3 regions of the Rhodococcus sp. 077-4 genome follow, and region 2 is predicted to be linked to each of the others. Evidence: predicted binding sites of a transcription regulator. Region 2 holds the regulator's gene; each other region holds the start of a gene.
What was found. Region 2 encodes LexA, which represses DNA repair genes until DNA is damaged. Its sites were predicted from a motif close to CGAACANNTGTTCG; they were not measured.
Positions count from the first base shown of each region.

Region 1: a site for LexA is predicted at 1,155-1,168, ahead of ACNEOT_RS01255 (DUF222 domain-containing protein). Genes of this name have one in related genera too.
Region 3: a site for LexA is predicted at 1,766-1,779, ahead of ACNEOT_RS05585 (DUF222 domain-containing protein). Genes of this name have one in related genera too.

Region 1 is NZ_JAJPWC010000001.1:257,460-260,735, reverse strand. Features, by position in the region: gene ACNEOT_RS01255 (DUF222 domain-containing protein) at 1-1,127, opposite strand, end outside; gene ACNEOT_RS01250 (MFS transporter) at 1,297-2,493, opposite strand; gene ACNEOT_RS01245 (XdhC family protein) at 2,732-3,276, opposite strand, start outside.
Region 2 is NZ_JAJPWC010000002.1:1,013,895-1,017,170, forward strand. Features, by position in the region: gene ACNEOT_RS14040 (acyl-CoA dehydrogenase family protein) at 79-1,221, shown strand; gene lexA (transcriptional repressor LexA) at 1,297-1,980, opposite strand; gene ACNEOT_RS14050 (hypothetical protein) at 2,359-2,742, shown strand; gene nrdR (transcriptional regulator NrdR) at 2,843-3,276, shown strand, end outside.
Region 3 is NZ_JAJPWC010000001.1:1,147,885-1,151,160, reverse strand. Features, by position in the region: gene ACNEOT_RS05585 (DUF222 domain-containing protein) at 1-1,738, opposite strand, end outside; gene ACNEOT_RS05580 (hypothetical protein) at 1,881-2,153, shown strand; gene ACNEOT_RS05575 (IclR family transcriptional regulator) at 2,150-2,932, opposite strand; gene ACNEOT_RS05570 (CoA transferase subunit A) at 3,076-3,276, shown strand, end outside.

The DNA of each region.
Region 1 (3,276 bases), on a different contig from region 2:
GCTATGCCAGATTCGGTCCTGGTCTCCGACGCCGGTTCGGTGTCAGTGCTTGCGCCTGGCTCTGTCTCGTTTGCAGCGGTGCCGGTGTCCGTCGCTGAATTCGCTGCGGCTGCGGCTGCGGCTGCCGGTGCTGCTTCTGCGGCAGGCTCAGTTTCCGCGTTCGGTGACGCTATGTCCTTGTCGTTCGTCGGGGTTCGTTCCCAGTCCCCTGTTTCTGGGTTCTGCTGGGCGAGGCCGAGGGATTCGGCGAGAGTCACTGCTTCGGTGAGCAGGATCTGCCACTGACTGGTGCGGGCCAAATCCCGCGCCAACTCCGGGTCGATGGTTCCGTGACCGGCCAGGTAGGCGGGATTGGCGAGTAGTCCGATGAGGGTGGCGATGTCGACGGTGATCATCGCCAGCGGCACCCGCCGATCCGGCAACACCGCATCTTTTTTCGGGCAGTCCGAGCGGGGGCACTGGCACACCAGTCGGGTGTCGCCGTGCATGCGGGCCATGAACGCATCGCACAGCCGTTCCTTCTTACCGCGCGGGTCTTTCGGGCAGAGGGTGTCGGCCATTTCTTCGAGAAGCTGCCATGCGGCAGCAGCTTCGGGGGCGGTCAGTTCGGCTCGGATGCGGGCGAGTTCGCCGGCGGAACTGTAGGTGACGGTCCGAAATCTTTTCGCGAATTCCCGCAATGCTGCTGCTTCTTCGGGTGCGACGCGAACCAGAATGTCCCAGATCGCGTTCTCCAAAGGCCCGGGCGAGTTCTGGCGGGCGGCGTCGAGGACCTCGGCTTCGACGCGGGTGACGAGGTCGTCGGAGAGATTGTCGAGGATCCGGCAGGCGGTGCGTATCCGGGCGAGGTCGATCTCACCGGCGGAGAACGCTGCCCGGAGCAGTGGCATGCGGGTGTGCAGGGCGACGGCGATCGAGACATACGATTCGGCGACCGTCGCCGAGCACCCCAACGCGAGTGCCATTTCGGTGCGCCCGTAGCGGCTGTAGTGCTTGTGCTTGATATCGCGGGTGATCCAGGTGCGGTGGACGTCGTAGCAGGCAGCAATCTTGCGTGCTGCATGCCGGTTCTCGTCGCGCGCGGCAGCGGTCAACGCCGCCAACGACACTGCTGGTGCTGGATTCATTCTCCACCCCCCGGTGAACCCCAATTACGAACGCGTGTTCGAACTGAAAGAAGACTATCCCGAGCCACCGACAGAAACGTGCGCCGAAGCAGTAGACCCCTCGAGTACGCGTTTTACCTCTGGCGGAGCGCATCGATCGCTCCGAGGTCTACACGGATTCAGCTGCCGTTTACTCCAAGAGATCGAGACTGCGATGTTCCTGACAAGAAGACTTGTCCCTGCTGCGCAACGACGTCGACGCGAACACGAGCGCGATCGAACAGATGCAGCTGATGAGAACGAAAGAGGTCACAAGGCTGAGGTGTTCGGCGAGAAAACCCACGAAAGGGGGTCCGACGAGGTACGCGCCGTACCCTATGGCGCTGACCCGCGCGGCGGTTACTGCTGCGTCGGCATTGCTGCAGCGGTCTGCTTCACTGATGAGCAACGGAAACAGGGGCCCGAGGACTATCCCGGAGCAACCCACAGCGATAACCGCAACCCATGCCTGGTGCTGCAGCAGGAGTCCCACGAGCATGGTGGTCGAGACCACCGCTGCCGCGCACCACACCGTCAGTGCTGCGCCGAGCCGGTCGACGATCAGATCACCGAAGCTACGCGAGACGAACATCGAGCTGCTGAAGGCGACTACTGCAACGGCTCCGAATGTCGCACCACCGCCGAAGTCCCGTGACACCAGCAGGGCAGACCAGTCGGTGATCATGCCCTCGATCAGGAGGGCTGCAACGGCCATTACTCCGATCGATGCCGGGATGGCCAGCGTCCGACCACTGCAAATCCCCGCGGTCGGCCTGTAATGTCCGACGGCGTCGGGGTCGATGGCCACGCCCTGCGTACTCGAGGACGGCAAGGACCACGACGCGGCAAGGGCCGAGACCACCAGAAGAGTGCTGACCGTGGCGAAGTGCGCGAGCACAGTGATGTCGAACATCGAGGCGAGAGCGCCCGACGATGCCCCGGCGAGTACTCCCAGGCTGTAACCGCCGTGAAGACGGGAGAGGATCCGTTGTCCACCGCGATTCTGGTAATCGATAGCAGCAGTGTTCATTGCGACGTCCAAGCACCCGCTTGCGGCACCGAGGGCAACCAACGCTCCACCGAGTGCCCAGCCGTTGGGTGCAAGCCCGATCAGCGGCAGCGCAGCACTGAATGCGACGGATGTATTGGCGCACAACGACTTCGCCGTCACGATGCGCAACAGGTGCGCAGCGCCGGTCAAGGCCGGCACAGAACCAGCGGCGACCGCCAACAGTACCCAGCCCACTTGGCCGTCGGTTAGGTGAAGATCGGCGGTGACCTGCGGAATGCGAGGTGCCCAACTTGCCAGAACCGCACCGTTCACAAAGAAGATGACCCACAATGCCACTGACGATCGACGGGTACGAACAGGAAACGACATGACGGCCTCGCGGTCGCCCTATCGGAAGCAGATGCCTACACCCCCGGACGGGCAGGGGCGCTACGGCGTGATTCGTGAACGATGTCAGCAAACCACTCTGCGTGATCGACGTCAAACATCGCGAGTTGGTCGAGTGCTGTTCGCCTTCCGAGACGAAACTGCCCGGCAGCGGGCTACCAGGACCGCATCTACGTCGAACTTGCGTTCACGCGTACTTCGCATCCTCCGCCGCGGTGTCGTGGTGAATCGGGCCCGCCGTTCGTGTCAACGGCAGAGCACTACCTCCGCGTCGCACCGCCACGAATTCAGCCGCGATGGCGAGTGCAGTCTCCTCGGGTGTTCGGGCACCCAGGTCCAGTCCGATCGGCGATTTCAAGCGCGCCAGTTCCTCCTCCGTCAGCCCCACTTCACGCAACCGGGCTGCGCGATCGTCGTGAGTCCTGCGTGAACCCATCGCCCCGACGAATGCGACGGGGAGTCGCAGTGCCACTTCGAGTAGCGGCACGTCGAACTTGGCGTCGTGGGTGAGTACGCAGATCACCGTTCGGGCATCGACCTCTGTCCGCGCCAGGTAGCTGTGCGGCCATTCGGCCACTACTGCATCGGCATCGGGAAACCGTGCAGCCGTGGCAAATACGGGCCGTGCGTCGCACACCGTCACGTGGTAGCCGAGGAATCGACCGACTCGCGCGAGTGCTCCGGCGTAGTCGATGGCCCCGAAGATCAGCAGTCGCGGTGCGGTGGCGTACG
Region 2 (3,276 bases):
GTCAGTCGTGCCGACGACCGTGATCCGCTTGGAGTTTCACCTGGTCGACGTCGGTATGCACCGAGCAAGGAGACATTCGTGGAACGCACACTTTTCGAGCCCGAGCACGAGCTGTTCCGGGAGTCGTACCGGAAATTTCTCGACCAGCACGTAGCACCGAACCACGCCAAGTGGGAAGAGCAGAACATCGTCGACCGCGGCGTCTGGGTCGAGGCCGGTAAGCAGGGCTTCCTCGGAACGGCAGCACCCGAGGAGTTCGGCGGCGGCGGAGTCAAGGACTTCCGCTACAACGCCATCGTCACCGAGGAAACCACCCGCGGTGGGTACAGCGGCATCGGCTTCACACTGCACAACGACGTCGTCGCGCCGTATCTGATCGAGCTGGCGAACGACGAGCAGAAGCAGCGCTGGCTGCCCGGATTCTGTTCCGGTGAGCTGATCACCGCAATCGCCATGACCGAACCCGGCACGGGCAGCGACCTGCAGGGCATCAAGACCAAGGCCGTCCGCGACGGCGACGACTGGGTGCTCAACGGCTCGAAGACCTTCATCACCAACGGAATCAACGCAGATCTGATCATTGTCGTGGCCTGCACCGACCCGGAGAAGGGCGCACAGGGCTTCAGCCTGCTGGTCGTCGAACGCGACATGCCCGGATTCGAACGCGGTCGCAACCTCGACAAGATCGGCATGAAGGCACAGGACACCGCCGAACTCAGCTTCACCGACGTTCGCGTGCCCGCCGCCAACCTCCTCGGCGAAGAAGGCATGGGGTTCATCTACCTCATGCAGAATCTGCCCCAGGAACGCCTGTCGATCGCCGTCGTCGCGGCAGCCGCGATGGAGTCGGCGCTGGAGATGACGATTCAGTACTGCCGCGATCGCAAGGCTTTCGGAAAGTCGATCGGCAAGTTCCAGAACACCCGATTCGTGTTGGCGGAGTTGGCAACCGAGACCACCGCCACCCGCATCATGGTGGACAAGTTCATCGAACTGCTCAATGCAGGGACGTTGTCCGTCCAGGAAGCCGCGATGGCGAAGTGGTGGACCACCGAGAATCAGGTCAAGCTGATCGACCGGTGCCTGCAGCTGCACGGCGGTTACGGCTACATGAAGGAATACCCGATCGCCAAGGCCTACATGGACTCTCGCGTCCAAACCATCTACGGCGGGACCACCGAGATCATGAAGGAGATCATCGGCCGCGGATTGAATCTGTGATCCGCTGATCCGATGCACGCGAAGGGCCGCAGCACATGTGCTGCGGCCCTTCTCGTGTCACTACGGTGACGATCCCTACAGCTTGCGCATCACGGTGACGACTTTGCCGAGGATTGCGGCGTTGTTGCCTGGAATCGGCTCGAACAGGGGATTGTGCGGCAGCAGCCACACTTCACCCTTGGACCGCTTGAACGTCTTGACGGTGGCCTCGCCGTCGATCATCGCAGCCACGATGTCGCCGTTGTCGGCCACGGACTGCTGGCGAACCACCACCCAGTCGCCGTCGCAGATGGCCGCCTCGATCATCGACTCGCCGACGACCTTGAGCAGGAAGAGCGAACCCTGCCCCACCAATTCGCGTGGGAGCGGGAACACGTCCTCGACGGCCTCTTCGGCAAGAATGGGACCGCCTGCGGCGATACGTCCCAGAACGGGCACGAACGTCGGGGTCGGCAGGCGATCCTGTTCGTCGGACGCCGCGGAACCGTCTACGGCGGCGGCAGCCTGATCGGCCTGCACCTCGTCCAGCCCACGCACGTCGACGGCGCGGGGGCGGTTGGCGTCCCGGCGCAGGAACCCCTTGCGTTCGAGGGTGCGAAGTTGATGAGCAACCGACGAGGTCGACGTCAGACCGACCGCATCGCCGATCTCACGAATGCTCGGCGGGTAGCCGCGCTCGGTGACCGAGGCGCGAATGACCTCGAGCACCTTGCGCTGCCGCTCGGTCAGACCCGCACTGATATCGGTTCCGACCTCCATGGCCTTGGATGTCGGCTCTGCGGCCGGCTTTCCTGCGGCGGCCTTGGTAGCGGTGGCCTTGGCGCCGGTCGTCTTGGGACCCGTGGTTCGCGTGGTCGACCTCGTCGAGGTCTCGTCCTTCATGCTGTCGGCCTCCTGCTGAAGTTCTGGATCCGGTCTGCGTGGTCGGTCTGCGCGGACTGGAGTTGATGGTGTCGACTCGTGTGGCGTGTGGTTTCTGACACGAATCTAGCGTGTATCAGCTGTTGAATCAAACATCTGTTCGACTCGTGTCGCGTTTTCTACAGACTTTGTCGGAGGCTCGTGATAGAACTTCGAACAAGCGTCCATCGAACGCCTGATCGAACAATCGATCCAACGAGTGAAGACGAGGTTCCGATGACCATCATCACCGATCGCCCCACCGCCACCGCCGTCCGTTCACGGTCCACCGTCGTCGAGCGCCGCCGCCGGGCGCGTCCGGCGGTGCACGGCGTCGCCGCGCCGTCCGGCCCGTGCCTGCCCGTCCTGGACCCGTCGTGGACGGATGTCACCGATCGTGAGCAGGCCGATCTCGAGTTCGACCGGACTTCTGCGCACTTCGCGGGTCAGCCGGTTCGCATGCGATCGCTGGTGCTGTCGATGTTGGCGGTCCTGGTCGTCGCAGGGGGACTGATCGGCATCGCGAACCTGCGGGCCACTGCAGCCGAGTCGGGCGCGCAGCCGGCCGGTGTGGTCGAAGTACACGACGGAGCAGTCGTCGAGTATGCGCCCGGCAGATGACCACCGGCCCCCTCGCGTCCGGGAAGACTGAGTATCCTCGACTGACTGCCCCGATGCGCGTGCTCGTCGTCGGAGCGTTGGATACGACGGAGGCTTCCTCATGCATTGCCCGTTCTGCAGGCATCCCGACTCACGCGTGGTCGACTCGCGTGAGATGGACGAGGGGCAGGCAATACGGCGTCGTCGCTCCTGCCCGGAGTGCGGTCGTCGATTCACCACCGTCGAGGCTGCAGTGCTGGCCGTCGTGAAGCGTAGCGGCGTGACCGAGCCGTTCAGCCGCGACAAGGTCGTCAAGGGTGTTCGACGCGCCTGCCAGGGCAGAGATGTCGACAACGACGCTTTGAACCTCTTGGCTCAACAGGTCGAAGACACCATTCGCGCCGCCGGTTCCGCAGAGATCCCCAGCAACGAGGTGGGTTTGGCGATTCTCGGGCCCCTTCGCGATCTCGACGAGGTGGCCTACCTGCGCTTCGCCTCCGTCTATCGCTCGTTCAGCTCGGCCGAGGACTTCGAGAAGGAAATCCACGAACTTCG
Region 3 (3,276 bases), on a different contig from region 2:
GGGCGGGATGTCTGATGTCGGTCAGGTCGAGGGCAGAGCTGTGCCGTGTGCCACGGCCGAGTGGGGTGTGGGTGCAGAACAGAGCTGCAGCAGAGGTCAACGACTGAGTTCGTCGTCGGTGTTCCTCCCCGCTGGGTTCTGCCGTCCCGTCGGTACCTGGGGCGGGTTGCGGTGCTGCTCCGACCGGGTTCGGGTTCGGCTCCGGTGGTGTTTTCTTTCGCGGTTCGGGCGGAGGAACAGACGCAGTGTGTGTTCCCCGCGCGGAGTCTGTTGCAGGTGCTGGTCCACTCGACGGTGTCGGCGATCCTGTACTCGATCGTTCGGGTTGTTCTGCAGCAAAGTGTATTTGGCGTGGATCGGACGCTCGGCTCAGATCTGCTGGCGGACCGGATGCTCCCACCGGGCCTCGGGGTGATGCTGCATGCGGCGACGCTGAATTGGAGCCATGGCCGGGATCAGCTCCCCGGCCGGGGGTAGGTTTCGGTACCGTCGCCGGCGATGGTGCAGTGGTCGATTCGGTGTCGGTGCGGTTGGCGGGCTCACACGGAGGGTCCGTGCCCGGCACAGTAGCGGTGTCGGTGTCGGGGTCGGTATCGATGGAAGTCCCAGTGGCTATGCCAGATTCGGTCCTGGTCTCCGACGCCGGTTCGGTGTCAGTGCTTGCGCCGGGCTCTGTCTCGTTTGCAGCGGTGCCGGTGTCCGTCGCTGAATTCGCTGCGGCTGCGGCTGCCGGTGCTGCTTCTGCGGCAGGCTCAGTTTCCGCGTTCGGTGACGCTATGTCCTTGTCGTTCGTCGGGGTTCGTTCCCAGTCACCTGTTTCTGGGTTCTGCTGGGCGAGGCCGAGGGATTCGGCGAGGGTCACGGCGTCGGTGAGCAGGATCTGCCACTGACTGGTGCGGGCCAACTCCCGCGCCAACTCCGGATCGATGGACCCGTGACCGGCCAGATACGCCGGGTTCGCGAGTAATCCGATGAGGGTGGCGATGTCGACGGTGATCATCGTCAGCGGCACCCGCCGATCCGGCAACACCGCACCCGCATCCTTTTTCGGGCATGTGGGGCGCTGGCATTGGCACACCAGCCGTGATTCGCCGTGCATGCGGGCCATGAACGCATCGCAGAGCCGTTCCTTCTTCCCGCGCGGGTCTTTCGGGCAGAGGGTGTCGGCCATTTCTTCGAGAAGCTGCCATGCGGCAGCAGCTTCGGGGGCGGTCAACTCGGCTCGGATGCGGGCGAGCTCACCGGCGGAACTAAAGGTGACGGTCCGAAATTTCTTCGCGAACTCCCGCAATGCTGCTGCTTCCTCGGGTGCCACACGAACCAGAATCTCCCAGATCGCGTTCTCCAAAGGCCCGGGCGAATTCTGGCGGGCGGCGTCGACGACCTCGGCTTCGACGCGTGCGACGAGGTCGTCGGAGAGATTGTCGAGGATCCGGCAGGCCGTCCGGACTCGGGCGAGGTCGATCTCACCGGCGGAGAACGCGGCCCGCAACAGCGGGAGCCGGGTGTGCAGGGCGACGGCGATCGAGACATACGATTCGGCAACCGTCGCCGAGCACCCCAACGCCAACGCCATTTCGGTGCGCCCGTAGCGGCTGTAGTGCTTGTGCTTGATATCGCGGGTGATCCAGGTGCGGTGGACGTCGTAGCAGGCAGCAATCTTGCGTGCGGCGTGCCGGTTCTCGTCTCGTGCGGCAGCGGTCAACGCCGCCAACGACACTGCTGGTGCTGCACTCATTCTCCACCCCCCGGTGAACCCCGATACCGAACATGCGTTCGAGCTGAAAGAAGAGTATCCCGACCCACCGACAAGAACTTCACAAGCCGCCCAACGGCCACTTGACCTGCCGTTATTCGATGATGGATCTACACTTCACCTCATGACCGAATCGAATTCCACGGCATCGGAATTGCGTGACTTGCGCGCACGCGCGGCCCGCGGCGATCAGGATGCCGTCGACGAGTTGGTAGAACTCGCAGGCTCTCGGAACGACCTCGACGAACTACGTACTTTCGCCGATGCCGGCAGCAGCGATGCCGTCGACATTCTTGTCGAATTGGCCGGTGAACGTGGCGACCGCACCGAGTTGCGGAGGTTGGCCACCGCAGGCAGTCAGGACGCCGCGGATATTCTCGAAGAACTCGACAGCTAGTCGAGGCCGGGACGCTCGCCCAATTGCACGGTGAGTCGGTGCGCCGCGTCGAGCAGCAGCTTGCCCAGCTCTCGGCGTCGATCGTCCCGAAATCGCGTCTCTACCCCGGTCAGGCTCAGCGCCCATGCAGGCCCTCCGGCACGGTCGAACACAGCCGCACCGAGGCCCCAACTGCCCTCCACGAGCAATCCCGGGTTGACGGCGAATCCTGTTGTCCGAGTGAGTCCGACGCGATGCCGGATCGCCGCCTCCGAATGATCCGGGCCCCACTCGGGCACCAGGTCGACTCCGTCGAGGTACTGGTCGACTTCCCGATCGGGCAGGTGCGAAAGAATGGCCAGACCGGCGGACGCGACCCCGAGCGGCAGCCGAATGCCCTCGTACAACACATGCGAGCGCAGCGGAAAGCTCCCTTCCACCCGAAGCAAGCAGACGGTCTCCGCTCCTCGCCGGGCCGAGAGGAATGCGCTCTCCCCGCTCTCGGTCGCCAACGCCTGCACTACTTTTCGAGCTTGATCCGTGATGTCGTACCGCAGAGCCGCCATCGACCCGAGTAGGTAGATCTCCGGACCCAACGACCAGCGGCCGGACGCAGAGTCGCGGTCGACGAAGCCTTCCTCGGCCAGCGACGACAGCAGCCGATGCGCGGTCGGTCGTGCAATGTCGGCCGTCCGTGCGAGCGCCGTGGTCGAGGCACCCGACGGCTCCGCGCCTCCCGCTGCCCGCAGCAACGAGCAGATCTTCCCGATCACACTTGCATTGGCATCCGGTGACGTCACCGCGCCATACTACGTCCGCTCAGCGGACGCCAAGCCCCCAAGCGTTCATCGAACGAGCAAAAGCCCGCATTCACTTCACCGGAAACCACAGCTCAGGTTCACTGAGGCGAACGTTTGCTCAACGAACACATCAGGAGCTGGAAGTGACAGGAAAGATTTACGCGTCGGCCGCCGACGCGGTCGCGGACATCGGCAGAGGAGCGACCATCGCAGTAGGCGGCTTCGGTCTGTGCGGCGTCCCCGACGCCCTCGTCGAGGCCATTGCGAACACCGATGCGACCGAGCTCGAAGTGTTTTCCAACAACTGCGGCGTCGACGGCTATGGACTCGGAATCTTGTTGGCT